Regions from separate parts of the Rhodoferax sp. EU05-FHT12H12 genome, predicted to be linked through region 1. Evidence: predicted binding sites of a transcription regulator. Region 1 holds the regulator's gene; the other holds the start of a gene.
The links. The regulator HrcA, encoded in region 1, represses chaperone genes, less so after heat shock. The targets are predictions, from matches to a motif close to TTAGCACTCNNNNNNNNNGAGTGCTAA.
Positions count from the first base shown of each region.

Region 2: the regulator HrcA is predicted to act here: its motif matches at 5,369-5,395, upstream of rpoH (RNA polymerase sigma factor RpoH).

Region 1 covers NZ_JBYTDI010000003.1:382,020-390,836, reverse strand. The annotation lists gene AC3WS7_RS11290 (translational machinery protein) at 1-185, opposite strand, end outside; tRNA gene AC3WS7_RS11285 (tRNA-Ile) at 320-396, opposite strand; gene hrcA (heat-inducible transcriptional repressor HrcA) at 431-1,435, opposite strand; gene AC3WS7_RS11275 (NAD kinase) at 1,475-2,371, shown strand; gene recN (DNA repair protein RecN) at 2,392-4,041, shown strand; gene rapZ (RNase adapter RapZ) at 4,041-4,913, shown strand; gene mutY (A/G-specific adenine glycosylase) at 4,941-5,984, opposite strand; gene AC3WS7_RS11255 (dynamin family protein) at 5,981-7,960, opposite strand; gene mutM (bifunctional DNA-formamidopyrimidine glycosylase/DNA-(apurinic or apyrimidinic site) lyase) at 8,011-8,817, opposite strand, start outside.
Region 2 covers NZ_JBYTDI010000002.1:718,276-727,092, reverse strand. The annotation lists gene AC3WS7_RS08250 (substrate-binding periplasmic protein) at 1-630, shown strand, start outside; gene AC3WS7_RS08245 (GlxA family transcriptional regulator) at 605-1,570, opposite strand; gene AC3WS7_RS08240 (EamA family transporter) at 1,558-2,469, opposite strand; gene AC3WS7_RS08235 (DUF1272 domain-containing protein) at 2,484-2,753, opposite strand; gene AC3WS7_RS08230 (isochorismatase family protein) at 2,764-3,342, opposite strand; gene AC3WS7_RS08225 (AMP-binding protein) at 3,572-5,251, shown strand; gene rpoH (RNA polymerase sigma factor RpoH) at 5,425-6,366, shown strand; gene AC3WS7_RS08215 (Bug family tripartite tricarboxylate transporter substrate binding protein) at 6,453-7,442, shown strand; gene AC3WS7_RS08210 (SCO family protein) at 7,524-8,135, opposite strand; gene cyoE (heme o synthase) at 8,144-8,817, opposite strand, start outside.

The sequences.
Region 1 (8,817 bases):
GCAATGGCGTGGTAGTACTGCTTGTCTTCCGCGGCCTTGCCGGAGCCCACCACGCCACCCTTGGCGTGTACCTGCGAATGCGGGTGCTTGGGGCGCACGACGGATGCTTCCACATCATCCGGCGCAATGTGCATGACATGCGCCTCCGAATGATCGAGCCAGACAACTGCGTGGTAATGCGACATGGTGTGTTCCCTTTCAAAAGAAGTACACCTGCAGGGTAGTCTTATCCAAGACCGAACACCTTGCGCAAAGTCAACTCAACCACGGACACAAAAAAAGCCTGCGGTCCGGGGAACAACAGGCTTGGTGCATGGAATGGTAGGGCGTCACGGACTTGAACCGTGGACCAAAGGATTATGAGTCCTCTGCTCTAACCAACTGAGCTAACGCCCCAACCGAAGCGCGGATTGTACCGGGGTGGCGCGGGCTATTTGTGGTGGCTCAGCGCGTTGCTCACCAGCTTGGAGGTGATGTCCACGATCTGGATCATGCGGTCGTAGGCCATGCGCGTGGGGCCAATCACGCCCAGCGTGCCGACCACTTTGCCGTCCACCTCGTAGGGGCTGCTGACGATGGACAGGTCTTCAAAAGGCACCACCTGGCTCTCGCCGCCAATGAAGATGCGCACGCCTTCGGCCTGGCCGGTCACGTCCAGCAGGCGCATGAGTTGGGCTTTTTGCTCAAACAGGTCAAACGCACGGCGCAGGTGGCCCATGTCGCTGGAAAAGTCAGACACCGAGAGCAGATTGCGTTCGCCAGAGATCACCACCTCATCCTGCGACTCGCTGATGGCCTCGGAGCTGGCGTGCACAGCAGCCTGCATCAGGGTGGCAATCTCGCTGCGCAGGCTGTCCACCTCGTTTTGCAGGCGCTTGCGCACCTCTTCGATCTCCAGCCCGGCGTAGTGGGTGTTGAGGAAGTTGGCGCCCTCCACCAATTGGCTTTGGGCGTAGTCCACCTCGGTGTAGATGACGCGGTTTTGCACATCGCCATCGGGCGACACGATGATGACCAAGAGCCGCTTTTCGGACAGGCGCAAGAATTCGATGTGCCGAAACGCCGAGGTGCGGCGCGGCGAGATGACCACGCCCACAAACTGCGAGAGGCTGGACAAGAGGTTGGCCGCGTTGGAGATGACACGTTGCGGCTGGTCGGGTGCCAGGCTGTGGGTGGGCATATGGCCCTGCTGCACGGTGAGCATGGTGTCCACAAACAGGCGGTAGCCGCGTGCGGTGGGAATGCGTCCGGCCGAGGTGTGGGGGCTGACGATGAGGCCCAAATCCTCCAGGTCCGCCATGACGTTGCGGATGGTGGCGGGGGATAGTTCCAGGCCCGAGGCCTTGGACAAGGTGCGGCTGCCAACGGGTAGTCCATCGGCGATATAACGCTCGACCAGCGCCTTCATCAACAACTTGGAACGATCATCGAGCATGCGGCCATTTTAGTAACCTATTTAGTGTCTAATTTGCGCATGTTGTCCCAATTTAGGCATGTCGCTCTGATCGGCAAGTACCAATCCACCGGCACCAGCGCTGCGGGGGCGTCGTCCCGCAAATCGCTGGACGAGATTGCCCACTATTTGATGGACCAGGGCTGCGAGGTGGTGATTGAGGCAGACACCGCCACCAATACGGGCCTGAGCAACTACACCACCCTGGATGTGGCTGGCATTGGCAGCCATTGCGACCTGGCCCTGGTGGTGGGCGGCGACGGCACCATGCTGGGCATTGGCCGCCAGCTGGCGCGCTACCGGGTGCCGCTGATCGGCATCAACTCCGGGCGACTGGGGTTTATTACCGACATCCGCTTCGAACAGTACACAACCACCTTGGCCCCCATGTTGGCCGGCCACTACGAGGTGGACGACCGCGCCCTGATGCATGCGCGTGTGATGCGCGACGGCCACTGCGTGTTTGAGGCCGAGGCCATGAACGACGTGGTGGTGAACCGCGGCGCCACCTCGGGCATGGTGGAGCTGCGCGTGGAGGTGGACGGGCACTTTGTGGCCAACCAGCGGGCGGACGGGCTGATCATCGCCTCGCCCACGGGCTCCACCGCCTACGCCATGTCAGCCGGCGGGCCGCTGTTGCACCCCTCGATCGCCGCCTGGGTGATGGTGCCGATTGCCCCCCATACATTATCAAATAGGCCGATAGCCCTCGCCGATACTGCGCGGATAGCTATCGAAATCGTAGCAGGTCGCGATGCCAGTGCCAACTTTGACATGCAGAGCCTGGCCAGCCTGATGCACGGCGACCGCATTGAGGTGACCCGCTCGGAGCACAAGGTGCGCTTTTTGCATCCCGTGGGCTGGACCTACTTTGACACCCTGCGCCAGAAGATGCATTGGAATGAAGGGGTGGCCTGAGCGCCACCGGTAGTGAACCCATGGCACTCAAGCGAATTGTTCTCAGAGACTTTGTAATCGTCAGCGAGCTGGAGCTGGACCTCGAATCCGGCTTTTCGGTGCTGACGGGTGAAACCGGCGCAGGCAAATCCATCCTGATCGATGCGCTGCAACTGGTGACCGGCGCACGCGCCGACACCGGCGTGATCCGCGAAGGTGCGGCTCGCACCGATGTGAGCGCCGAGTTTGACAACGCACCGGGCTTGCAAGCCGTGCTGGACGAAGCGGGCTTTGAGTCCGGCGACTCCCTGCTGCTGCGCCGCACCGTGGACACACAAGGCAAAAGCCGCGCCTGGGTAAACGGCAGCCCCGCCACCGCGCAGCAACTGCGCACCATTGGCGAACAGCTGCTCGATATTCACGGCCAGCACGCCTGGCAGAGCCTGACCCGACCCGACGCCGTGCGCGGCCTGCTGGACGCCTACGCCAAGGTGGACACCAACGCGCTGAGTGGCCTGTGGACCACCTGGCGCCAGACCCAACAAGCCCTCACCCAAGCCCAAGCCGCCCAAGACAGCCTGCAGCGCGAGCGCGAGCGCCTGGCCTGGCAGATTGGCGAGGTCGACAAGCTCAACCCCGGCGCGGATGAGTGGCCTGAGCTCAACGCCAGCCACAGCCGCCTGGCCAACGGGCAGGCGCTGATTGACGCCGCCCAGGGCGCCGTCAACCTGCTGGAAGACGACGACACCAACGCCCTGGCGCCGCTGCACGCCGCCCTGCAGCTGCTGCAAGCCCAATCGCACCTGGAAGCCGAATTCAAAGACGCCATTGAGGCCCTGAACTCCAGCATCGCGCAGGTGGAAGACACCGTGCACAGCCTGCGCAGTTATGCCCGCCGTGCCGAGCTGGACCCCGAGCGCCTGGCCGAGCTGGACGAGCGCATGTCACTCTGGGTGAGCCTGGCGCGCCGCTACAAGCGAGCGCCCGAAGAGCTGGCCGAGCTGTGGGCGAGCTGGAAGACCGAGCTGGCCCAGCTGGACGCCGCGGCCGACCTCGACGGACTGCAAGCCAAAGAGCGCAAGGCCCAGGCCGCCTTCATGGCCGAGGCCAAAGCCCTTTCCAAACAACGCGCCAAGGCCGCGCCCCTGCTGGCCCAGAGCATCACCCAGGCCATGCAAGGCTTGGGCATGCAAGGCGGCCGGTTTGAAGTGGCGCTGGAACCTTTGACCCAACCCCAGGCCAGCGGCCTGGAAGATGTGCAGTTTCTGGCCGCAGGCCACGCCGGCAGCACACCGCGCCCGGTGGGCAAGGTGGCCTCGGGTGGTGAGCTGTCGCGCATGGCACTGGCCATTGCGGTGACCACCAGCCGCCTGGGCACGGCCCAGACCCTGATTTTTGACGAGGTGGACTCCGGTGTGGGCGGCGCAGTGGCCGAGACCGTGGGCCGCCTCATGCAGCAGCTGGGCAGCGACCGCCAGGTGCTGGCCGTGACCCACCTGCCCCAGGTAGCCGCCTGCGCGCACCACCACCTGGTGGTGTCCAAACAACTGCAAGGCAGCGCTACCCTGAGCACCGTGGCCCCCGTGGGCGGCGAGCAGCGCGTGGCCGAAATTGCCCGCATGTTGGGTGGCGAAAGACTCTCCAGCACCACGCTGGCCCATGCCAAAGAGATGCTGCAAGCGGGGGTGTGATGGAAATTGTGCTCATCACCGGCATGTCCGGCTCCGGCAAATCGGTGGCACTGAATGCGCTGGAGGACGCCGGTTTTTACTGCGTGGACAACCTGCCGCCCGAGCTGCTGCTGCCCTTTGTAGAGTTGGAGCAACAACACAACGCACCGCGCGTGGCCATTGCCATGGATGTGCGCAGTGCCACCTCCCTGCCCCTGGTCCCGCAGCAACTGGCCGCCGTGCGCGCGTTGGGCGTGGAGGTCAAGTCCCTGTTTCTGGATGCCACCACCGACACGCTGGTGCGACGCTATTCGGAGACACGGCGCAAGCACCCGCTGTCGCAGAACAGCTCGGACCACGGCGAACGCGACGAACGCCGCGCACTGGTCGACGCGATTGAACTGGAGCGAGAACTGCTGGCCGATCTGCGCGAGCAGGCGCATGTGATCGACTCCAGCATCATCCGCCCCTCACAGCTGCAGGGCTACGTGAAATCGCTGATTGCTGCACCGGGCGGGCAGCTAACGCTGGTGTTCCAGTCTTTTGCCTTCAAACGCGGTGTGCCCACCGATGCGGACTACATGTTTGACGTGCGCATGTTGCCCAACCCGCACTACGACCCCGAACTCAAACACCTGACGGGGCGCGACCAGCCGGTGATCGACTTTCTGAAAGCCCAAGAAGATGTGGAACGCATGCAGCACCACATCACCCATTTTCTGGAAAGCTGGCTGGATGCTCTGGCACGCGACCACCGCAGCTACGTGACAGTGGCCATTGGCTGCACGGGCGGGCAACACCGCTCGGTGTACCTGGTGGAGCAACTGGCCCGGCGCTTCCAGGACAGCTGGGTCACACTCAAGCGCCACCGCGAGATGGACGCCAAGGGATAGAGACCCCACTGGGGCGCGAGCTTCGGCCTAAGCCTCCAGCAGCTTGCGCACAGGGGCAGGCAGTCCTGCAGCGGCCCACTCTGCTGGCAAGAACCAGCCCCCTGCTCCCAAATCTATAGCTGCTTGCGCAATATCCATGCGGGCTACATGCATAAACAGGTCTTTATGTGTGAGCACGTGGATGAAGACCGGCAGCATTGCGAGGCGCTGAGCGGCCTGTGCTGGCAGCGCCGCACGCAAGGCGTCTTCGCTGTCAAACAGCGGGAAGCACTGCAGCCCCGCCCACACGCCGGGCGTGGGCCGCTTGGCCAGCCACACCGCACCATCCGCCCGCTGCACCCACAGCAGCCACAGACTTTGGCTGCTGCGCTTGAGCTTGCGGGTACGCACGGGGTAGCGCTCCGCGTCGCCGGCCTTGGCTGCAGCGCAATGGCTGTGCACCGGGCAGAGCAGGCAACTGGGCTTTTTGGGGCTGCACACGGTGGCCCCCAAGTCCATCATGCCTTGGGTGTAACGCGGCATGTCTGTCGCCGCGTTTTTGGCTGCGGGCAGCAGGCCGGTGGCGGCGTTCCACAGTTTCTTTTCGTTGGCGGAAGACGCCAGATCGGCATCAAAGCCCAGCACGCGGGTGACCACCCGCTTCACATTCGCGTCCAGAATCGCCACGCGTTCGCCGAAACACAGGGAGGCAATGGCCGCGGCGGTAGACCGGCCTATGCCGGGCAGCGTGGTCAGCGTGGCCGCGTCGCGCGGAAACTGGCCACCGTGCAGCTCCACCACCAGTTGCGCACAGCGGTGCAGGTTGCGCGCGCGGCTGTAGTAACCCAGGCCGCTCCACAGGCCCATCACTTCGTCGCTGCTGGCTGCGGCCAGGTCGGCCACGGTGGGGCAGCGCTCGAGGAATGTGGCAAAGTAGCCGATGACGGTGACCACCTGCGTCTGTTGCAGCATGATCTCGGACAGCCACACCCGGTAGGGGTCTTGGGTGTTTTGCCACGGCAGGGTGTTGCGCCCATGCTGGCGCTGCCAAGCCACCACCTGGGTGGCAAAGTTGCTAGCAGTCACACTCAGGCAATAACCACGTCCACCGCAGAAGCTGCAGCGGCCACCGCCATGAGTTTGGCAGCGTCCTGGGCCGCGATCAGGTAGTCGGTCAGTTCGGCCAGCTTGCTGTCGAGTTGGTCCAGTGCGGCCTCTTGCTGCACGATCTCAGCAATGCGGTCGTCCAGTCCGCCCGCGGCCTGGGAGATACGGTCAATGGCCTCGATGCGGCGGGCAAAGTTGCGGCGGCGTTCGCGCAACTGCGCGTCCAACTGGGCGGCGGCGGACTTGCTCCACAACTCCACTTCGCCCAGCGCGTTTTCGTGCACGGAGCGCAAACGGGTCGACAGCGCGCGCACCAGCCGGTCAGAAAACTCCGGCTGCGCGAGCTTGAACGCATTGCCCACGCCCAGGTACTGCAGATGGTTGCGTTCGATGGTGTCGAGCTCGGTTATGAAGTGGGCCATGGCCGGTTCGGCCGGTGCCTGCAGCGAAAAGCCATATTCACCGTTGAGCAGCTTGAAGCTGGCCACCAGCATGCTCTGGATCTCGGCACACAGGGCCTGCACTTTCTGCAGGTTGCCGCGCAGGCGGTCAAAGGTCTCCCCGTAGGCACGCTTCACACCCAGCTTCAGGCCCTTTTGCATCAGCGCATCGTTGAGCTGTGCCATCTCTTTCTTGAGCGCACTGGAGCCCAGGATGCCAAACACCTCACGCAGCAGCTTGAGGTGTACCGAGCGCACCGCGTGGATCTTGGCGCCACCTTGGTCAAACTCCGCCTGCTCTTGCGAGATGCGGTTGCGCATGTGTTTGATGACCGTGGCATTTTTGCCCTGCAGACCCTTGAGCTCCATGGTCTGCTCGGTCAGGTCGCGCTTGCGGATGTTGATGACGCGGCCGGTCTCGGTACGCAAACCGGTAATGCCATCGGCCATGGCCGCGCCCAGAATTTTCTGGCGCTTGCCCATCATGCCGCGGCCCAATACGTCTTCGAGCACAGGCAGGCAGCTGCGCTTGAGCAGTTCGTCGTCCTCCGTCACCTTGGCCACCAGCCCCTTTTGGGCCGACACTGCAATCACCTTGTCTTTGGGCAGGCCCAAAATCTCGGCGGTGCTGGCTTTTTGTCGGTCAATCTGGGTCTGGATTTGTGCGGGAGTGCTCAGTGCGTCCCACAACGTATCAATCTTGTTGAGCACCACCAGACGTGCGTCCGGGTCGGTCGACTCGGTGATCAGGTGTTCTCGCCAAATGGCCAGGTCAGACTTGGTCACGCCCGTATCGGCACCCAGCATGAAGACCACGGCATGCGCCTGCGGAATCAGGCTCACGGTCAGTTCAGGTTCGGCTCCAATGGCGTTGAGCCCTGGCGTGTCCAAGATCACCAGCCCCTGCTTGAGCAGCGGGTGGGCAATATTGATCAGCGCGTGGCGCCACTTGGGCACCTCCACCATGCCCTGCGCGTCGACCATGGGGTTGTCTTCAGGGGCCTGGCTGTGCCAGAAACCGAGCGCGCGTGCCTCGTCCTGGGTCACCTTGCGGGTCTCGGCCACTTTCTCCAGGGCCTTGGCCAACTGCTGGGGGTTGTTCACATCCAGGTCGATGCGGGTCCACTTCTCGGGCGCCATGCGCCATTCCATCAGCGCTTGCGGTTGCAGGCGCGTCTCGATCGGCAGCAGGCGCAGACAAGGGGGGACGTCGGCGTCGTAGCCCATTTCGGTAGGGCACATGGTGGTGCGGCCGGCACTGGCCGGCATGATGCGTCGGCCATACCCTGCAAAAAACAAGGCGTTGATCATCTCGGACTTGCCGCGTGAAAACTCGGCCACAAAGGCGACCATGACCTTGTCGGACCGCACCTGGCCTTCGAGGCGGCGCAATCGTTCCTCCACGCCAGCGTCCAGCAGGTCGTGGTCTTTCATCCACTCCCCCAGCAGTTTCAAGCGCAAGGCAAACTCACGGCGCCATGTGCCATGCTGGTCAAACTGATCGTTAAATGAAGTAGCCAAGAGTCCCCCGTGGAATCATTCAATATAGCACCGTCACCCTGCAGCGCCGCTCAGGGTTTTTGACAAGTGGGGCAGAAAAACGTGGAACGCTGGCCCTGCCGAATGCTCCGGATCTCCGCACCGCAAACCCGGCACGGCTCACCTTGGCGACCATACACCATCGCCTCCAACTGAAAGTAACCGCTCTCCCCCTTGGCGTTGGAAAAATCCCGCAGGGTGCTTCCCCCTTTTTGCACCGCACGGGCCAGCACATCGCGCACGGCGGTGTGCAACCTTGCCAAGCGGGGCTTGCTCACCTTGTTGGATGCCGTGGTGGGGCGAATGCCGGCCAAAAACAGTGCCTCGGACGCATAAATATTGCCCACGCCCACGACCACATCCCCCGCCAGCAGAACCTGTTTGACAGGCGCCTTGCGCTGGGCCATGGCAAGCTGGAAATCCGCCAGGACGAACTCGCCACCGAGCGGTTCCACACCCAGATGCCCCAGCAGTTTTTGCGCCACCGGATCGGTTTCACCGGTGGCAAACACCACTGCACCAAAACGGCGCGGGTCGTTCAGGCGCAGGGTGCCTCGGGTGGTCACAAGGTCAAAGTGGTCATGTACGCCCGGCGGCGCCATACGCCCGCCAAACGCCACACTGCCCGACATGCCCAAGTGCACCATTAGCAGGCCCGCACTCAGATCCAGCAGCAGGTACTTGCCCCGGCGGCGCACCTGCAGCACACGCTGGCCGACCAATTGGTCCGGATCGCAGCCCAGTGGCCAACGCAGGGGCTTGCCAAGATGCACCGCTTGCACCTCTGCGCCGGCAATCCGGTCGGCAAAACTCAGGCGGGTGACTTCAACTTCGGGTAA
Region 2 (8,817 bases), on a different contig from region 1:
GGCATCCTGATCGACATCCTGCAGTACGCCGACCAAGAACTGGCCACCGACGAACTGCGCATCGAGCTGTACCCCTGGGCCCGCGCTTACCGCTATGCCAGTGGCGGTGTGGGCGGCATCGTCGGCCTGTCATGGACCCAAGAGCGCTCCACCCTGTTTGACTACTCGGACCCGGTGTATGTGGACGATGTGGTGATTGTGGTGCGCAAGGACAAGCAGTTCAGCTTCAAGGAACTGGCAGACCTGCAAGGCAAACGCGTGGGCTTGGGACGCGGCGGCAGCTACGGCGAGGCCTTTGAAAAAGCACGCGAGGCCGGCCTGTTTGTGGTGGACGGCGACGGTGGTGCCACCGACCGCATCAACAAACTGGTGCTTGGCCGCCTGGACTGCGCACTGTTTAACGCCGGCAAGGCCGGGTTTGAAGAGCTGCTGCGCAGCAACAAGGCCCTGGAAGGGCTGCGTGACACACTGGTGGTGCTGCCTGTCCCCCTGCGCAGCGACCCGAACTTTTTGGCGTTTCCCAAGAGCATGCAGATGAAACTCTGGCTGGCCACGTTCAACCAGATCATCAAACGAGGCTATGCGCGCGGTGACATCCCCAAGCTCATCGCGCAGAACTTCGGCCCGTAACTGGCGCTGCGCCACCGCACCTCTGCCACACCCGTCTGAAATCCCGCGCCGACGCGAAGCCGCAGGCTTGCGCCAGCCGTTCCTGCGACAGCAAGGGGTTGTGCACCAGCATTTCTTGCGCCCGCGCAATGCGTAACTGTTGCTGGTAGGCCACCACACTGATTCCCGTGTGCAGCGCGAACAGGCGGCTCAGGTGGCGGGCACTCACACAGGCCACAGCCGCCAGGTCTTCCAGCGTCCAGCTGCGTTCGGGCGCGCGCGCCACCGCGTCTTGGGCACGGTGCACCGCGGGGTGCATATGGTTGCGATGCGCCAACCAGGGGGAGACTTGCGGGTCGTGCGCGCCACGGCGCTGGTACATGACCAGGCGGCGTGCCACGCGGGCGGCCAGCTCGGGGCCCGCAGCCTGCTCCACGATGTACAGCGCGAGGTCAATGCCGGTGGTAATGCCCGCACTGGTGAGCACGCGGCCGTCGTCCACAAAGATACGGTCCATCGCCACCTGGGCCGTGGGGGCGCAAGCCTGCAGGTCCGCAATGAGGGTGTGGTGGGTGGTGCAGTGCCGACCATCCAGACAACCGGCCTGCGCCAATAACAAAGCACCGGAGCAGATGCTGGCCAGCCGCGTGTCGCCCTGCGGCGCCGTCTTGAGCCACTGCACCACGGTCCGTGCCGCATCGGTGGCATAGTCCACCTCCTCATTGCTGTTGCCCACCACCAGCACCAGGCTGCGCGGCGGCAGTTGTGCGGGCAAGGGCTCCAGGCCCGACAAGCCGGTTCCCAGTGAGGTGCTGATGGAAGCCTGCGGCCCGCAGGTGTGCAGCGCAAGGGGCGCCCCCATGTCACGCGCCATGCGCAGCGCCTCGGCCGGACCTGCGTAGTCCAGCATCAGCACATTGGGCGTGAGCACCAGGTAAATGGAAAGTGTCAGGTCTTCCATGCCAACTCCTTGATGCGGGCGAACAGTGGAGCACCAAACACATTCACCAGCAGGCCCGCCATCAGCAAGGCACCACCCGCAAAGTGAATGGGGCGCAGCGCCTCGCCAAACACCAGCCAGCCCGTACTCAGGCCAACAATGGGCACCAGCAACGTGAACGGCGCCACACGGTTGGTGGGGTAGCGCGACATCAGGTGCGTCCACAAGCCGTAGCCCAACAGGGTGGCGGCCCACGCCAGGTAGGCAATGGCGCCCACGGCCGCCAGGTCGATGTGTTGCAGGGCTTGCAGCATGGCGTCTGGCCCCTCCAGCCAGGCTGAGAGGCCCAAAAACGGCAACGGCGGCACCAGGCTGGCCCAGACCACAAAGGCCAGTTGGTTCATGGGGCCGTAGCGCCCCACCGCGCGGGTGACGATGTTGCCGCAGGCCCACATGACCGCGGCCGCCATGGTGAGCAGAAAGCCCAACAAGGGCATGGAAACGCCATTGGCCGAGCCGCTGGCGCTGCCAATCAGCACCAGCCCCACAGCGGCCAGCAACAGTCCCGCCATCTGGTTGGCCTGCCAGCGCTCCTTCAGCCACCAGGCTGCCAGCAGCAGCGTGAAGAAGGACTGCGACTGCAGCACCAGCGAAGCCAGGCCGGACGGCATGCCCACGTGGATGGCGCTGAACAGAAACGCAAACTGCCCCACCGAAATGGTGAGGCCGTAGGCGAGATACAGGCGCAGCGGCACCTTGGGCGGCTTGAGAAACAGCAGCGCCGGAAACGCCGCCAGCATGAAACGCAAGGCGCCCAGCAACAAGGGCGGGATGCCCACCACCCCCACCTTGATGACGGCAAAGTTGACACCCCAGACCAGAATGACCAGCAGCGCCAGCGCCAGGTCTTTGGGCCGCATGGGAAGGCTGGCGTTCATGCGCCCACCGATGCGGGCTGGGACGGCATCACACAGCCCTGGGGCTTGAACACACGCTCGGCGGACGGCGGGTTGTTGGCCAACTTGCCCGCCGGGCGCACGGGGCGGCGCACCAGTTCGCCACCGCAGTTCGGGCACGTGCCCTGCAGGTGGGTGTCGGCGCAATCCGCACAAAACGTGCATTCAAACGAGCAGATGCGGGCATTCAGGGCCGCCGGTGGCAGGTCCACATTGCAGCACTCACAGTTGGGGCGCAGTTGCAGCATGGAGCTCTCCTTATTGCTTCGATGAAGGGACCAGACCGGCCAGGCAGGTGTCCACATCGACGATACGCGCAAAGCGGTCTGCCAACACCAGCTCGGTGCGCGTGGTGATCTCTTCCGCGCTGAAGGTGCGACCGCTGCCAGCGTGTGTCATGGGAAAGGTCAGCGTGGCTTCGGACACAAAGTCCACGTCGTAACCCAAGTCCGAACCCACACGCGCCGTGGTTTCGCAGCACTGCTCGGTGCGGATGCCGCTGATCAGGAGTTTGGTCACGCCCTGGCGGCGCAGCCACAGGTCCAGCCCGGTGTCGGTAAACGCGTTGTGCGTGTGTTTGTCGAAACGCACCGCCGGGGCACCCGGCAACCACGGCAAAGGCTTGACAAAACCAGACTCGGGCAAGAAAGGCCCCGCACGCCCCACATGGTAGATGTGCACCACCGGCACACCCGCCGCGCGGGCACCGGCGTCCAGCTTCAGCAAGGCTTGCTGAAACGGTGCGTGGATGCCTTCTGGCCAAAAAGGCATTTGGGCGAAGGACTCCTGCACATCGATGACGATGAGGGCGGCTTTGGGGGACGAGGGCTTGGTCATGGGGTTCTCGGTGCGATGAAAGATGCCTTCATGCTAACGGAGTGCCCCAGGCACCGTAAGCACCGGCGCAGACCACAAGAGGACAAAAAATGCCAAGTTTTGCGGTTAAAAAACCTAGGGTAAATACTGTAAAACCGCGTTTTTGCAGGGAAATAGTCGCCCAAAGCTCTCTACTGCCGCCAAATCACCAGACAATGCTGCAAACATTTTTAAAACAGGAGACAAATCCATGGCCCAAGCCAAACTCATCCTCGACTACGTCTACGACCACGAAACCCGGCTGGCCGATCAGGTCTACCTGACCCAGCCCACCGGCGGCGGGCAGGTCAAGGACTACACCTGGCGCCAGGTGATGGACGAGTCACGCCGCATGGCCGCACACCTGAAGGCACAAAACCTGGCACCCGGCGCGCGCATCGCCATCCTGTCCAAGAACTGTGCCCACTTCATCATGGCGGAGCTGGCCATCTGGCTGGCGGGTGGTACCACCGTGGCCATCTTCCCGACCGAGACTGCCGACACCGTGCGCTACGTGCTGGACCACAGCGAGGCCAGCCTGCTGTTTGTGGGCAAGCTCGACACCTTTGACCAGCAGTTGCCCGGCATTCCAGACGCACTGCCCCGCATTGCCTTCCCCTTGGCGCCCAAAAACAGCTACGAGAGCTGGGACGCCGTGGTCGCCCGCACCCAGCCGCTGCAGGGCAAAGTGGCCCGTGACGCCAAAGACATTGGCATCCTGATGTACACCTCTGGCTCCACCGGCCAGCCCAAGGGCGTGATGCACAGTTTCGAGCGCATCACCGCAGCGGCCGAGGGCATTAGCCACGACACCAAGTCGCGCATCGGGGCGGACGTGAAAAACCGCATGCTGTCCTACTTGCCGCTGGCGCACGTGTTTGAGCGCGCCTGGGTGGAAAGCGCATCGCTGGTGGATGGCAACACCCACCTGTTCTTCGCCGAGTCGCTGGACACCTTTGTGCAGGACCTGAACCGCGCCAAGCCGATCACCTTTATCTCGGTGCCGCGCCTTTGGCTCAAATTCCAGCAAGGCGTGTTTGCCAAGATGCCCCCCAAGAAGCTGGACCGCCTGCTGAGCATCCCCATCCTGGGCAAGATCGTCGGGCGCAAGGTGCTCAAGGGCCTGGGCCTGGACCACGCGCTGCTGGCGGGCAGTGGCTCGGCGCCCATCCCGTCCGAGCTGATTGCCTGGTACCGCCGCCTGGGGCTTAACCTCATCGAGGGCTACGCCATGACGGAGGACTTTGCCTACTCGCACAACTCCACCGCCAAGGTGAACGCCCCCGGCTGCGTGGGCGTGCCGCTCAAGGGTGTGGAAGTCCGCATCAGTGAAGAAGGCGAAGTGCTGATCAAGTCGCCCGGCCAGTTTGTGGGCTACTACAAGCGGCCCGACCTGGACGCCGAGGTGTTCACCGAAGACGGCTTCTTCCGCACCGGCGACAAGGGCGAGCGCCGCGCCGACGGACTGCTGCGCCTGACCGGCCGAGTGAAAGAGCTGTTCAAAACCTCCAAGGGCAAGTACGTGGCACCCGCGCCCATCGAGAACCGCATCAACGCCTGCCCGCTGATCGAGCTGAGCATGGTCTCTGGCGTGGGCCACCCCTCAGCCTACGCCATGGTGGTGCTGGCCGAAACCGTGCGCCCCACGGTCAAAGACCCGGCCGTCAAGGCCCAGATCACCGCCGACCTGACCCAGTTGCTCAAGGATGTGAACGCCGAACTGGCCGACTACGAGAAGCTGCAGATGCTGGTGATCGCCCCCGAACCCTGGTCGATCGAAAACGGCTTCCTGACGCCCACCATGAAGATCCGCCGCAACCGCATCGAGGCGGCCGTGGAACCCCAGTTGGACCGTTGGTACAGCGGCAAGGGCACGGTGCAGTGGGCCTGAGACCCCACCACTGTGTTTCAAACAGGGGCTTCGGCCCCTTTTTTTATGCCCTAAACGCGGGGCAGCAGGGCTTTACACAACTTCATCCGATTCCTATTGGGGTCATTGAACTTCTCTTTAGCACTCAACTCAGACGAGTGCTAATATAAAGACTGAACACAAGGAGGTTCTGCATGTCCACACTGCTCGCTATGCCCCAAACTGCCCTGGCCCCGGCCAATCCGTGGTCGCTGGTGCCGCCACTGGGGAATCTGGACGCCTATATTTCTGCCGCCAACCGCCTGCCCATGCTCACGCTGGAAGAAGAGCAGGAGTTTGCGCGCAAGTTCAAGAATGACAATGACCTTGAAGCTGCCGGTAAGTTAGTGCTCTCTCACTTGCGCCTGGTAGTGTCTGTGTCGCGCCAATACCTGGGCTACGGCCTGCCCCACGGGGACCTGATCCAGGAGGGCAATGTGGGCCTGATGAAGGCCGTCAAGCGCTTCGACCCCGACCAGGGTGTGCGCCTGGTGAGCTACGCGCTGCACTGGATCAAGGCCGAAATCCACGAATACATCCTGAAGAACTGGCGCATGGTCAAGGTGGCCACCACCAAGGCGCAGCGCAAGCTGTTCTTCAACCTGCGTTCCATGAAGCAGCGCTTCAAGGGCGAAGATGCCGCTGCCGACCTGGACACCCACCGCGACACGCTGAACCCTGCGCAGGTGGACGCCATGGCCCGCGAGCTGAATGTGAAGCGCGAGGAAGTGCTGGAAATGGAAACCCGCCTCTCGGGTGGCGACGTGCTGCTGGACCCCAGCCCCTCCGACGACGGCGAAGACGCGTTTGGCCCCATCGCCTACCTGACCGACACCAACCACGAACCCGTGGCCATGATTGAGGCACGCCAGCGCGATGTGCTGGCAACCGATGGCATTGCCACCGCACTGGCCAGCCTGGACGACCGCAGCCGCCGCATCGTGGAAGAGCGCTGGCTCAAGGTGAACGACGACAACAGCGGCGGCATGACGCTGCACGACCTGGCCGCCGAATACGGCGTGAGCGCCGAGCGCATCCGCCAGATCGAGGTGGCGGCCATGAAGAAGATGAAGACTGCGCTGGCCGCCTACGCTTGAGCCCACACCAGGCGCTGCGGCGCTTGCGCGACAATGCCCCTGCTGGCCCGCCCGCAGGGGCTTTTTTATTCTGGAGACATACCACCATGCAACGCCGCGCGCTCACCCTTGCTACACTTTCCATAGCTGCTTGCGCATTATCCACGGGGGCTATGGCCCAAAAAGCACCTCAAACCGCGGCCTGGCCGAGCAAACCGCTACGCATCATCGTGGGCTTTCCGGGCGGGTCGTCGCCCGACCTGACGGCACGGGCGTTTGCCGAGCCCCTGTCCAAGGCCCTGGGCCAGCCGGTGATTGTGGAAAACAAGGTGGGCGCGGCCGGCAACATCGCTGCCGATTACGTGGCCAAGGCCACGGACAAACACACTATCGGCCTGATGATCAACGGCAACATGACGATTGCCAAGCTGCTGAATCCCAAGCTGAGCTACGACCCGCTCAAGGATTTGCAGCCCCTGAGCCTGCTGGGCGTGTCGCCCCTGGTGCTGACGGCGCCGGCCAATGCCCCCGGCAACAATGCCAGCGAGTTTTTGCAGGCCGCACGCGCGGCCGGTGACCGCTGGAACTACGGCACCCCCGGCATGGGCACTGTGGGCCACCTGGGCATGGAGTTGTTCAAGTCGCAGGCCAAGATTGCCCCGGTGCATGTGCCCTACCCCGGCTACCCGCAAGTGGCCACCGCCATGATTGCCGGTGACTTGCATCTGAGCCTGCTGCCCCCGGCGCTGGCCAACGCCCAAATCAAGGCCGGCAAGCTCAAGGCGATTGGCGTGACGGCCAGCGTGCGCAGCCCGCTGGCGCCCGAGCTTCCCAGCCTGTCCGAAGCCGGTGTGAAGAACTTCAACCTGGAGATCTGGAACGCCGTGGCCGCCCCCAACAGCCTGCCAGCAGCAGCAGCGGCCAAACTGGCCACGCTGTTCAGCGAGATTGCGCGCAGCCCGGAGATGCGCCAGAAGATGTTCCAGCAAGGCTGGACGGTGGTGGGCACCACAGCCGAAGGCCTGCGCCTGCGCGTGAAGTCCGACACGGCCCTGCTGGGCGGCATCATCGCCAGCCAGGGCATCAAGATCGACTGAAGTACGCGCCAGCAGCTATCAAAACAGGAGCTGCTTGCGCATATTCCACGGGCGCTAGAGCCCGTTTTTATCTAAATCCGCTCAGGAGCTGCTTTTGAGCAGCTGGGCGATGTCGGACGCCAGCACCTTGGCACCGCTGCCGTAGCGGGTGAACAGGCGCAGATTGCCTTGCGGGTCGTAGATGTAGCTGCCCGCGGAGTGGTCCATGGTGTAGCTGGTCGGGGTCTTGCCTTCCACCTTTTTGTAATAGACCTTGTAGTCCTTGGCCAAGGCCGCGAGCTTGTCGGGCGTGGTGCTAAGGGCCAGGAAGGTGGGGTCGAAGTTGCCCATATAGGCTTTGAGCACCGGTGCCGTGTCGCGCTCCGGGTCCACCGTGACAAACAGGCCTTGCAGGCGGTCACCATCTTTGCCCAGCAGTTGCTTGACCTCGGCCAGCTCGGCCATGGAGGTGGGGCACACATCGGGGCACTGGGTAAAGCCGAAGAACATCACCACCACCTTGCCCTTGAAGTCGGTCAGGTGGCGCACCTGGCCGTTGTGGTCTGTCAGCTCGAAGTCCTTGGCGTAGTTGGCGCCCGTCACGTCCACCGAGGCGAACGAGGGCTTTTGCTCCGAACATGCAGTCAAAATAGCCATGGAGCCCATGGCCATTGCGCCAATAGCTATCGATTTAAGAGCAAGACGTTTGTGCATGGCAGATCTCACAAGAGGTAGTGATCCACCAGCAGTGCGGCAAACAGCACACTCAGGTGGATGAGGGAGAAGCGGAAGGTGGCGCGCGCCAGCTCGTCCGAGTAGTTGCGCAGCAGGCGCACGGCGTACCAGCAAAAGCCGGCGCTCAAGCCCAGCGCCACCACCAGGTAGGGCCAGGAGCTCATGCCATAGACAAACGGGAACACACAGGCCGCCGCCAGGATGATGGTGTAGAGCAAGATCTGCAGGCGTGTGAACTCGCTGCCGTGGGTGACCGGCAGCATGGGCAGGCCGGACTTGCGGTAGTCTTCCACCCGGTAGAGCGCCAGCGCCCAGAAGTGGGGCGGCGTCCACAGGAAGATGATGAGAAACAAAATCAGCGCTTCGGGGCCCACATCACCGGTCATGGCGGCCCAGCCCAGCACCGGGGGCATGGCGCCAGAGGCACCGCCAATGACAATGTTTTGCGGCGTGAGCGGCTTGAGGATCACGGTGTAGATGACCGCATAGCCGACAAAGGTGGCAAAGGTCAGCCACATGGTGAGCGGGTTGACCCAGACATACAGAATGGCAGAGCCCACCGCGCACAGCAAAGCCGAGAAGATCAGGGTTTGCGTGTCGCTGAGCTCACCGCGCGCGGTCGGGCGCCAGGCGGTGCGCTTCATCTTGGCGTCTATGCCTT